Regions from separate parts of the Sphaerisporangium sp. NPDC005289 genome, predicted to be linked through region 1. Evidence: predicted binding sites of a transcription regulator. Region 1 holds the regulator's gene; the other holds the start of a gene.
The links. The regulator HrcA, encoded in region 1, represses chaperone genes, less so after heat shock. The targets are predictions, from matches to a motif close to TTGGCACTCTCNNNNNGAGAGTGCCAA.
Positions count from the first base shown of each region.

Region 1 (5,856 bases):
ACGCCCGCCGAACGGCGTCCACGCGTCGTCGGCGGTCGTCGGCTCGCCGACGTCGCGGCCGGCCGCCTCGCCCAGCGGGACGGCGCCGGCGGTCCCCTCGCCCTCGGTGACGGCGTCGCCGGGCAACGACTGCGCCACCGCCGCGCCCACCGCCGTGGAGCCGGACGCGTCGGACTCGCCGCAGCCCTGCGCGGAGCCCACGGCCACCGAGTCGCAGCCCGACCGGACGACCGAGCCGCGGCCCACGCCGAGCCACCAGAGCACGACGCCGACGCCCACGCGGACCGCCTCGGCCACCCCCAAGCCGTCTCCGAGGCCGACGGTGGAGCAGCCGACCCCGACCGCCTCCCAGGCCCCCAGCGACCCCCCGGCGCCCACGGCCACCCCCTTGATGACCACCGAGGCCGACAGCAGCACGAACTCCTCCCAGGAGTAGCCGCCGTCCCGACCAGGGCACGGCGGCTCCTGCGGCCCGGCGCCGGTCTTAGGCCGACGCCCTCGCGAGCAGGGCTCTGCTGGTGAGCCGGGCTTTCGATGAGCCGGCGCCGCCCTGTGGGCGGATGCTTCTCGCAGGCCTAGGCGCGGCCGGCGGCGGCGGTGTCAGCGGGGGCGGCGTCCGGGAGAGTTCACCAGCGGCCTGAGCGGGTGAGCAGGACAGCCGCGGCGGCGACGCCGGCGGTCGAGGTGCGCAGCACGGTCGGGCCGAGCAGGGCAGGAGCGGCGCCGGCCTCCTGGAACCGCTTGATCTCCTCGTCGGTGATGCCGCCCTCGGGACCGACCACCACCACCATGTCGCCGCTCGCCGGCGGCTCCAGGCGCGACAGCGGCACGACGGCCTCCTCGTGCAGGACGGCCGCCGCGGCGGCGCCGCGCAGCAGTGCCGCCACCTCGGCCGTGCTCGCCTGCTCGGCGACCTCGGGCAGGTGGAACCGCCGGGCCTGCTTGGCGGCCTCGCGGGCCGTGGAGCGCCAGCGCGCCAGCGACTTGGCGGCGCGCTCGCCCTTCCACTGGGTGACGCACCGGGCCGCGGCCCACGGGACGATGACGTCCACGCCCGCCTCGGTCATCATCTCGACCGCCAGCTCGCCCCGCTCGCCCTTGGGCAGCCCCTGGACGACGACCAGGCGCGGGTCGGGCGCGGGCACCACGCGGCGGCCGACGACCTCCAGCCGCAGAAAGTCCTTCCCGGCGTCGCGCACGGCGCACTCGGCCACCGCGCCCGCGCCGTCGGTCAGGTCGACCCGTTCGCCCGCCCTCAGCCGCCGCACGGTGGCGGCGTGCCGCCCCTCGGGGCCGCCGAGGACGATCTCGTCACCGGACAGGTCATCGGCCAGGAAAACCGGGACGCTCATCGGCCGTTAAAAGCGTCCCGGAGGCGTGAGAAGAAGCCCTGCTGGCCGGGCGCGAACTTGCCCGGCGGGCGCTCTTCGCCACGCAGCTTGGACAGCTCCTTGAGCAGCTCCTCCTGGGCGGCGTCCAGCTTGGTGGGGGTCTCGACGTTCACGTGGATCAGCAGGTCGCCCCTGCCGGTCTCGTTGAGCCGCTGGATGCCCCGCCCGTACAGCGGGATGACCTGACCCGACTGGGTGCCGGGGCGCACGTCCAGCTCTTCGGCCCCATCGAGCGTCTGCACGGTGAGGATAGTGCCGAGCGCCGCCGCGGTCATCGGGATCTGCACCGTGCAGTGCAGGTCGTCGCCGCGCCGCTCGAACGTGTCGTGCGGGCGCTCGACGATCTCGAGGAACAGGTCGCCGGGCGGGCCGCCGCCGGGGCCGACCTCGCCCTCGCCGGCGAGCTGGATGTGGGTGCCGTCCTCGACGCCGGCCGGGATGCGGACCTTGATCGTGCGCCGGGTGCGCACCCGCCCGTCGCCGGAGCACTCCTGGCACGGGTGGTGGATGACCGAGCCGAACCCGCCGCACTGGGGGCAGGGCCTGGCGGTCATCACCTGGCCGAGGAACGACCGGGTGACCTGGGAGATCTCGCCGCGGCCGTGGCACATGTCGCAGGTGTCGGGATGGGTGCCGGCCGCCGCGCCCGACCCCTGGCACACCTCGCACAGCACGGCGGTGTCCACGACCAGCTCGCGCGTGGTGCCGAACGCCGACTCGGCCAGGTCGAGCTCGACCCGGATGGTGGCGTTGCGCCCGCGCCTGGCCCGCGAACGGGGGCCGCGCGCGCCGCCTCCGCCGCCGAAGAAGGCGTCCATGATGTCGCTGAACGGGAACCCCGCGCCGAAGCCCGCCGCGCCGGGGCCGGCCGCTCCGGCGCCGCCGAAGGGATCGGCGCCGAGATCGAACATCTGGCGCTTGCTCGGGTCCGACAGGACCTCGTACGCCTGATTGATCTCCTTGAAGCGCTCCTGCGTCTCGGGATCGGGGTTGATGTCAGGGTGGAGCTCACGTGCGAGGCGGCGATACGCCTTCTTGATCTCGTCCTGAGTGGCGTCACGGCGCACCCCGAGGATGCCGTAATAGTCGCGGGCCACTTAGGATCCCGCCAGGATCTGGCCGACATAGCGTGCCACTGCGCGCACCGCTCCCATCGTCACCGGGTAGTCCATTCGCGTCGGGCCCAGCACTCCGAGCCGGGCCAGTTCATTGTCGCCCGAACCGTACCCGGCGGCGACGATCGAGGTGCCGTGAAGCCCGGAGTAGGGGTTCTCCGAGCCGATGCGCACGGTCAGGGCGGAGTGGTCGTTCGCCTCGCCGAGCAGGCGCATGAGCACGACCTGCTCCTCCAGCGCCTCGAGCACCTCACGCAGGCCGACGCTGAAGTCGCCCGCGAGATTCGCCGCGCCGGCGAAGACGATCTTCTCGTCGTGCCGCTCGACCAGGGTCTCCAGCAGGACCGACAGGATCGTCGTCGCCATCGGCCGGTCGCCCTCGGGCAGCCGTTCGGGAAGGTCGGCGACCGTCTCGGCCACCCGGCCGAGCCTGCACCCGTCGAGGCAGGCGTTCAGCAACGCCCGCAGGTGGGCGACCTGGTCGTCGGCCACCACGTCCGGCAGGTCGACGACCCGCTGCTCGACGCGGCCGGTGTTGGTGATCACCACGAGCATGATGCGCCGCTCGGCCAGCGGCACCAGCTCGACGTGCCGGACCGTCGAGCGGATGAGCGACGGGTACTGCACCACGGCCACCTGGCGGGTCAGCTGCGCCAACAGCCGCACGGTGCGGGTCACGACGTCGTCGAGATCGACGGCGCCCGCCAGGAACGTCTCGATCGCACGGCGCTCGGCGGCCGACAGCGGCTTGATCTGGGACAGCCGGTCGACGAACAACCGGTAGCCCTTGTCGGTGGGGACCCGCCCCGCGCTGGTGTGGGGTTGTGTGATGTAGCCCTGCTCCTCGAGCACGGCCATGTCGTTGCGCACGGTGGCGGGCGAGACCCCCAGATTGTGACGCTCCGCCAATGCCTTCGACCCGACCGGCTCGTTGGTGGACACGAAATCCTCGACAACGGCGCGCAGAACGGCCAGCTTGCGTTCATCGAGCAACGTGCTCACCTCCCTGCCTCGCGTTCGTGCCTGCGTAAACGCCTCGTCTGGCACTCAGTGTTCCCGAGTGCCAAGTGTACGGCCATGGGCCTCAGGGTGCGATAACTCAGACCGCACCACCCTCCCCACTCTCCCGCGAATCGGCCCCACTCCGCCCATCCGCCGACTTCCCTCCACCGCCGGACGAATGGAGCACGTGCCGGGCGGCCGGATGCCCGGGCGGTGACAAGTGGGTTGCTATTCGCCGGCAAGTCATCTGATCCAGACTCGGTTCATGAGCGAGAACGATCCCCGCCTGACCGACGCGACGAGGCGACCGCCGCGTCCGGGCTCCCCGGGTCCGCAGGTCACGCCTCCGCCGCAGAGCGCTCCGCCCGGCTCGGGCCCCGGCCCGCACGGCCCCGCCTCCGGCGGCCCGCCGTACGGCGCTCCCGCCGGGCCCTCACCCTACGGCCCGCCCGCCGGGTCCTCCCCCTACGGCCCGCCCGCCGGCGGGCCGTACGGCGTCCCAGGCGGCCCCTCGCACGGCGGGCCCTCCTATGGCGGGCCTTCGTACGGGGGCCCCTCCTATGGCGGGCCCGCGTCCGAGGCGGCGCACCCGCTCTACGCCTCCCCCGCGCCCGCCGCGCCCGGACCGGTGCGGCCGCGGGTGCTGTGGATCGTGCTCGCCTGGCTCGTCGCGGTGATCTGCGGCGTCGTGGGCATCGTGGGTTTCGCCGGCGGCCTGTTCAAGACCATCACCGACGCGGCGCCCACACAGACCTTCCAGAGCGGCGGCAGCGTGTCGGTCCCCATGGACCCGAAGGACAAGCCCATCCTGTACGCCTCCGCGTCCGGGCCCACCGACATCAACTGCCTCGCCGTGGACGGCGCCGGCAAGAAGGTCGATCTCACCTCGCCCAAGGCGTCCCAGACGGTGTCCGCCGACGGCCGGGTGTGGGAGGCCGTGTTCGACATCGGCGTGCCCGCCGCGGGCACCTACAAGGTGAGCTGCCAGGCCGAGGCCGGCAAGCAGGTGCTGTTCGGGGTCGGCAAGTCGCTGACCGCCGACACCGGCGCCCTCGCCGGAGGCGTGGCCTCGCTGTTCCTGATCCCGCTGGCCGGGTTCCTGCTCGCGGTCGTCACCACGATCGTCGTCCTGGTGCGGCGCGGCCGGAACCGCAAGCGGCAGGCGGCGGCCGCCGCCCCCTACGGCGGCGCGTGGCCGCAGGGCGCACCGCCACAGGCATGATCTTTGCTAGCGTGCCCAGGTATGCGGGACTACGGACGGGACGTGCTGGCCGGAGACTGGCGGAGGCCGCTGCGCGGCAAGATCCCCAAGGTCCCGGCCGAGCTCGACCTCGTGGTGGAGGACGCCGAGGGGGGCTTCTGCGGCGCCGTGGTGGCCTGTGACAAGGAGGCCGTCACCCTGGAGGACCGCTTCGGGCGGCGGCGGGTGTTCCCGTTGGCGCCCGCCGCGTTCCTGCTGGAGGGCAGGCCGGTGACGCTGGTGCGACCGGCGCCGGAGGCCGCGTCCACGGGGCCCGGCCGCAGCGCGTCCGGGTCGATCGCCGTCGAGGGGCTGCGGGCGCGTGTCGCCCGCGAGAGCCGCATCTACGTCGAAGGGGTGCACGACGCGTCCCTCGTGGAGAAGATCTGGGGCCACGACCTGCGGGTGGAGGGCGTCGTCGTCGAGTACCTCGAGGGCGTGGACGACCTGCCCGCCATCGTGGCCGAGTTCGAGCCCGGCCCGGGACGGCGCCTCGGCGTGCTGGTCGACCATCTGGTCCCCGGGTCCAAGGAGAGCCGCATCGCCGCCCAGGTCTCCTCTCCGCACGTGCTCGTCGTCGGGCACCCCTTCGTGGACATCTGGGCCGCCGTCAAGCCGTCCGCCGCCGGCATCCGCGCCTGGCCGGAGGTCCCGCGCGGGATCCCGTGGAAGGAAGGCGTGATCGAGGCCCTGGGCTGGCGGCTGGAACCGGCGGATGCCTGGCGCCGCATTCTCGGCGCTGTCCGGACTTACACTGACCTCGAGCCGGAGCTTCTGGGCCGGGTAGAGGAGCTGATCGACTTCGTGTCGACCGAGGAGACGCCATGAGCCACCCTCCGAACGACCCCGAGACCAACGCCCCTCACCCCCGCTCCGATCCCCCCACCACACCGGCCGACCCCCTCGACTCCGAACTCCCCACCACCCCGGCCCCCCACCCGGACTTCGAGCCCCCCGCCGACCGGCCTGGCGAGGTGCCCTCCGCCGCCCCACCGGCCAAGGACCGCGAGTCCGAACCTCCCGGCGCCTCCGCCGAACCCCCCACCTTCGAACCACCCGCCACGCCCGTCCAGCAGTCCGGCTCCGAACCGCCCTCGGTCCGGCACAC
Region 1 is NZ_JBEXGS010000001.1:497,860-503,715, forward strand. It holds gene ABZT47_RS01900 (hypothetical protein) at 1-436, shown strand, start outside; gene ABZT47_RS01905 (16S rRNA (uracil(1498)-N(3))-methyltransferase) at 627-1,352, opposite strand; gene dnaJ (molecular chaperone DnaJ) at 1,349-2,488, opposite strand; gene hrcA (heat-inducible transcriptional repressor HrcA) at 2,489-3,499, opposite strand; gene ABZT47_RS01920 (hypothetical protein) at 3,774-4,730, shown strand; gene ABZT47_RS01925 (DUF3097 domain-containing protein) at 4,752-5,576, shown strand; gene ABZT47_RS01930 (DUF4870 domain-containing protein) at 5,573-5,856, shown strand, end outside.

Region 2 (5,856 bases), on a different contig from region 1:
CGGGGTGGTCCGTCGTGAGGCGGCGCCGGGGTGGTCCGTCGTGAGGCGGCGCCGGGGTGGTCCGTCGTGAGGTGCCGCCGGGGTGGTCCGTCGTGAGGTGCCGCCGGAGTGGTCCCGTTGGAGGGGCGGCGCCGGGCGGTCGGGAGGCGGTCAGTCCTTGGGGGAGCGGGCGGGGCGCAGAAGGGCCTCGGCGAGCGCCAGCATGGTCTCCTCCAGGGCTCCGAGCCTGCGGGTGAGGTCGCGGTGCGTCGGCTGGACGATCTGGTCGACGGTTTCCGAGAGCTGGTCGCGGTCGGGGCGGGCGCGGACCAGCTCCACCAGCTCGCCCAGGGGCGGCAGGGCCGCCGCGGCCTCGGTGAGCCGCTCGTCGAGCGTGTCGAACCGCCTGCCCTGGTCGTCGGCCTGGGCGCGGATCAGCTCGCCGACGCGTTTGTGCACCTCGCCGACCTCCAGCAGCGCGGGCAGCTGCCCCACCCGCTGGTTGACCGCCTCGACGCGGTCGTCCACCATCTCCAGCCGCTCGTTGACGTCCTCGAACCCGGCGTCGATGGCGCCGAGGCGTTCGTCCTGCTTGGACAGGCGGCCGTCGACGCCGGTGAGGTGCTGGGCCAGGTCGGTGAGGCGGCCGTCGGCGTCGGCGATCTGCTGTTTGACGCCGGCGAGGTTGCCGTCGACCCCGGCGAGGCACGACTGGACCGTCTCGATGCGGCCGTCGAGCCCGGTGAGACAGGACTGGGCCGTGTCGACGCGGGCGTCGAGCCCGGTGAGACACGATTGGGCGGTCTCGATGCGGCCGTCGATGCTCTGCAGGCGGACGTCGACCGTCTCCAGCCGTCCTTCGACCGCCCCGACGTGGCTGTCGACCGTGTCGAAGCGGCCCGACAGGTCGCTCACCCGCCCGTCGGTGGTGTCCACCCGTCCCGCGATGGTCTCGAGCCGCCCGTCGAAGCCGGCCAGCCGGTCGCTCACCGCCGCGAGCCGACCGTCGACGCCGTCGAGCCGCCCGTCGACGCTCCCGAGGCGCTGGTCCACGCTCTCGAGCCGCCCGTCCAGCGCCTCCAGCGGCTTCAGGCGGCCTTCGACGCCCTCCAGGCGGGCGGCCAGGCACGTCTCGGTCTCGGCGAGCTTGGCGGTCATGCCGTCGACCTTGCCGGCGAGCTGCTCGATGGAGCCGGTGAGGCGCTGGACGGCCGGCGAGAGGGTCTCGTCCAGGCCCTCGCCGAGGTCCAGGACGCCGCCCTCGACGCGCTCCGTGCGCTGGGTGAGGTCGAGCAGGGCCTTGTCGACCCGCGTGAAGCGGCCTCCCGCGGCTTCCATGCTCGCGCCGAGCTGGGCAAGGCGCCTGGTCAGCTCGGGCATGCCCTGGGTGCCCTCCAGGACCGCCTGGAGGCGCTTGAGGGCCTCGGCGACGCCTTCGCGCACGGTGCCGAGGTCGGTCCACAGGCCGGGCAGCTCGGCGATGGGCTTGACGCGGTCGCCGACGGCCTCGATGCGGTCGCCGAGCCCGGCGACGCGGTTGCCCACCCCGTCGACGCGGTCGCGCACGATCTCGACGTGCTGCGCCAGGCCCTCCGCCCAGGCCGGGGGACGGCTGACCAGCTCGCCGAGCCGGCCGCTGACCCCTTCCAGCGCGCCGTTCAACCCGCCGAGCTCGCGTTCGCGGACCTCCCGCAGCAACCACTCCATGCCTTCCAGCCGCTGCCGGATCTCGTCGAGCACGGCGCCCTGGGTGCGCTGCTCGTAGACGTGGTCCTGCGCCGCCCTGGCGAGCAGTTCGCGCATGCGGTCGGAGATGGCGGTCTGGCTTCCAGCCTGGAGGAGGGTGTGGTTGGAGTGATCCACCGAAAGCTCCTTCACTCGCGGGCGGTCGGCCGCACGGCGGTGGGGTCGGTACGGTCGTTCTCTGTGGCGAATCGGGCGGGTGCACCATGGATCAGGCAGAATCCCGCGCGTTGGCCAACTGTAGTGGCTCGGCCGGTGACTTTCGGGTCCGACTTTAAAACATCGTGATTATCGCTGGATTGCCCCTATTTGTTGGCGACGAAAGGCATCGTGGCAGGTCAGGATGGGTCGCAGATGATGGCGAAGGGACGTTCGCCGATGCGGGTCAGCACCACGACACACGAATTATCCCCGGAAAGATGTAAATCTCGCCGTAGGCGCTCCAGGTCGAGCGCCGAACCGCGTTTCTTCAGCGTCACCGTGCCGACGCGGCGTTCCCGGAGTGCGGCGCGCAGGCGTTTGAGGGAGAAAGGCAGGGTTTCCCGGACTTCGTACCGCGACGCCCACGGAGTCGTGGCCGGGTCGTCCCCGGTGATGTAGGCGATGTGCGGGTCGAGCAGGTGGCCGGACACCTGGGCGGCGACCTCGGCCACGAGATGCGCCCTGATGGCCGCGCCGTCCGGTTCGTACAGATAGCGCGCCACCGGCCCGTGGCCGGGCGCGCCGAGGGACGGGTCGGCCGGCAACGTGTGACCGGAGGGCAGCAGGGTCGCCCTGCGCAGGATCGTCTCGGCGGAGCCGGGGTCCCCGCCCGCGGCGAAGGCGCCCGTCCACAGGACGGCCTCCTTGACCTCGCCGCGGTAGGACACCCATTCGGCCTCGGCGCCCTGCGGGATGAACTCGTAGGGGATGCCCGGCGCGACCTTCAGGCAGGCGGCGCGCGCCCGGGCCACCATCGCGAGCACGGCGGGCCACGGCGGCGAGTACCCCATCGGGTCGAAGACCCGCCTGCCGGTGGATCGCCGCGCCGGGTCGGCGAACAGCACGTCGTAGGCCGCCGGGTCCACCTCCGCGGCGTCCGCGGCGCGGACGGTGACGCGGTCGCCGAGGTCGAGCGCGAGGACGTTCGCCCGCGCGACCTCGACGGTGAGCGGGTCGAGGTCCACGGCGTCGACCTCGCATCCGGCGCGGGCCAGGGCGATGAGGTCGCCGCCGATGCCGCAGCAGGCGTCGGCCACGCGCGCGCCGGCGGCGAAGCGGCGGGCGCGGTGGGCGGCCACCTCGGCGCGGGTGGCCTGCTCCAGCCCGTCGGGGGTGAAGTACATGCGGGCGGCGTCGTGCCCGAACTTGACCGCGCCGCGCGCCCGGAGCCGTGCCTGGGTGAGGGCGGCCGCGGCGAGAGGGGCGTCGTAGGTCTTCCTCAGCCGGCTGGCGGCCGTCACCGGATCTGTGCCGTCCGTCACAGAGCCCACGGCCTCGCCGAGGGCTTTCTGCCCGCGGGGGGTCAGCAATTCGCGGAAGGCGTAGAGGTCCACGTCTCCCGACGCTATCGCGCTGCTCCCGCCTGCGTGGCAGGACCTCGTGAGCGCGCGGGGTCACCGCGACCGTGCGCCGAGGCCGCCCCCATAGGCGGACAATTCGGGCGAGTCGTACGGCGGCTCATGACCGGACTGACCTGGGGCGGCCTGTCCGTGTTGACTGTGTCGGCGGCCTTGCATACTGTTCAGTGTTGGCACTCGGCTAGTGAGAGTGCCAATCAATAATGCGACGAGGCAGGTCTGACACCCGCGACGGCAGGCCGCTGGTCGCCTCTTCAGCTCATCACCACAATCTGAAGGGGAGGTCCGATCGTGACGACCGCCACCAAGGTTCCCGTTAAGCCGCTCGGCGACCGCATCGTGGTCCAGCCGCTTGAGGCCGAGCAGACGACCGCTTCCGGACTGGTCATCCCGGACACCGCCAAGGAGAAGCCCCAGGAGGGCAAGGTCCTCGCGGTGGGCCCGGGCAACTGGGACGAGGACGGCGAGAAGCGCATCCCGCTCGACGTCAAGGAAGGGGACGTGGTCCTCTACAGCAAGTACGGCGGTACCGAGGTCAAGTACGGCGGCGAGGAGTACCTCGTGCTCTCCGCCCGCGACGTTCTCGCGATCATCGAGAAGTAAGCCCCGGGGCGCGTAAGCGACCACCTGTACGGAGCCTTACCCGAATACGCGTGTCAAGCCCCGGGCCCTTTCACGAGGCCCGGGGCCTGACGCTGGGAGGACCTTTTAATGCCCAAGATCCTGGAGTTCGAGGAGGACGCGCGGCGCGCTCTTGAGCGCGGCGTCAACGCCCTCGCGGACGCCGTCAAGGTGACCCTCGGGCCGCGCGGCCGCAACGTCGTCATCGACAAGAAGTTCGGTGCGCCGACCATCACCAACGACGGCGTCACCATCGCCCGCGAGGTCGAGCTCGACAAGCCTTACGAGAACCTCGGCGCTCAGCTCGCCAAGGAAGTGGCGACCAAGACCAACGACGTCGCCGGTGACGGCACCACCACCGCCACCGTGCTCGCCCAGGCGATGGTCCGCGAGGGCCTGCGCAACGTCGCCGCCGGCGCGTCGCCGCTGTCACTCAAGCGCGGCATCGACCTGGCCGCCCGCGCGGTCAGCGACCGCCTCCTCGAGCGGGCCCGCCCCGTCGAGGACAAGAAGGAGATCGCCAATGTGGCGACCATCTCCGCGCAGGACGCCAAGATCGGCGAGCTGATCGCCGAGGCGTTCGACAAGGTCGGCAAGGACGGTGTGATCACCGTCGAAGAGTCCAACACCATGGGCCTGGAGCTCGAGTTCACCGAGGGCCTCCAGTTCGACAAGGGGTACCTGTCGCCGTACATGGTGACCGACCCCGAGCGCATGGAGGCCGTCCTCGAGGACGCCTACGTCCTGCTCCAGCAGGGCAAGATCTCCTCGATCGCCGAGTTCCTGCCGCTGCTCGAGAAGGTCGCCCAGACCAAGAAGCCGCTGTTCGTGGTCGCCGAGGACGTCGAGGGCGAGGCCCTGGCCGTCCTGGTCACCAACAAGATCCGCGGCACGTTCACCTCGGTCGCCGTCAAGGCGCCCGGCTTCGGCGACCGCCGCAAGGCGATGCTGCAGGACATGGCGATCCTGACCGGCGGCCAGCTGATCTCCGAGGAGCTCGGCCTCACGCTGGCCAACGCCGGCACCGAGGTGCTCGGCACGGCCCGCCGCATCGTGGTCACCAAGGACACCGCGACCGTCGTCGACGGCGCCGGCGACCCCCAGGCCATCCAGGACCGCGTCCGCGAGATCCAGCACGCCATCGAGCAGACCGACTCCGACTGGGACCGCGAGAAGCTCCAGGAGCGCCTCGCCAAGCTGTCGGGCGGCATCTGCATCCTGCGCGTCGGCGCGGCCACCGAGGTGGAGCTCAAGGAGAAGAAGCACCGCCTCGAGGACGCCATCTCCGCGACCCGCGCCGCGATCGAGGAGGGCATCGTCTCCGGCGGTGGCTCCGCGCTCGTGCACCTGGCCAAGGAGCTGGACGACCTCGGCCTGACCGGCGACGAGGCGACCGGCGTCTCCATCGTCCGCCGCTCGCTGGTCGAGCCGGCCCGCTGGATCGCCGAGAACGCCGGCCTGGAGGGCTACGTCGTCACGGCCAAGGTCGGCGAGCTGCCGGCCGGCCACGGCCTCAACGCCGCCACCGGCTCCTACGGCGACCTCATCTCCGAGGGCGTCATCGACCCGGTCAAGGTCACCCGCTCGGCCGTGCAGAACGCCGCGTCCATCGCCGGCATGCTGCTCACGACCGAGGTCCTCGTGGTCGACAAGCCCGAGGAGGAGGCTCCGGCCGCCGGGGGTCAGGGGCACGGCCACGGTCACGGCCACTGATCCGATCAATCGATCGAAGCACGGCTCCCGCCGCAGGGCGGGGGCCGTGCTTTTTTGCGTCGAATCGATTTTGCCGCCCCTCGATTTGACGGGACGGTAAACCGACCGGTGCAGCAGTGCGTCGGCCAGGGCGCTCCGCGCCGCCTGCGAGCTGGTGCGACATCTAACGAATATCCAGCGAATTCGGGTCGCGAGTGAAATATGCAAACACTACTGTGTTCGCTCGATTACCCTGCGTTAT
Region 2 is NZ_JBEXGS010000003.1:539,032-544,887, reverse strand. It holds gene ABZT47_RS08020 (hypothetical protein) at 151-1,842, opposite strand; gene ABZT47_RS08015 (class I SAM-dependent methyltransferase) at 2,061-3,257, opposite strand; gene groES (co-chaperone GroES) at 3,570-3,884, shown strand; gene groL (chaperonin GroEL) at 3,993-5,615, shown strand.
Region 2: the regulator HrcA is predicted to act here: its motif matches at 3,452-3,478, upstream of groES (co-chaperone GroES).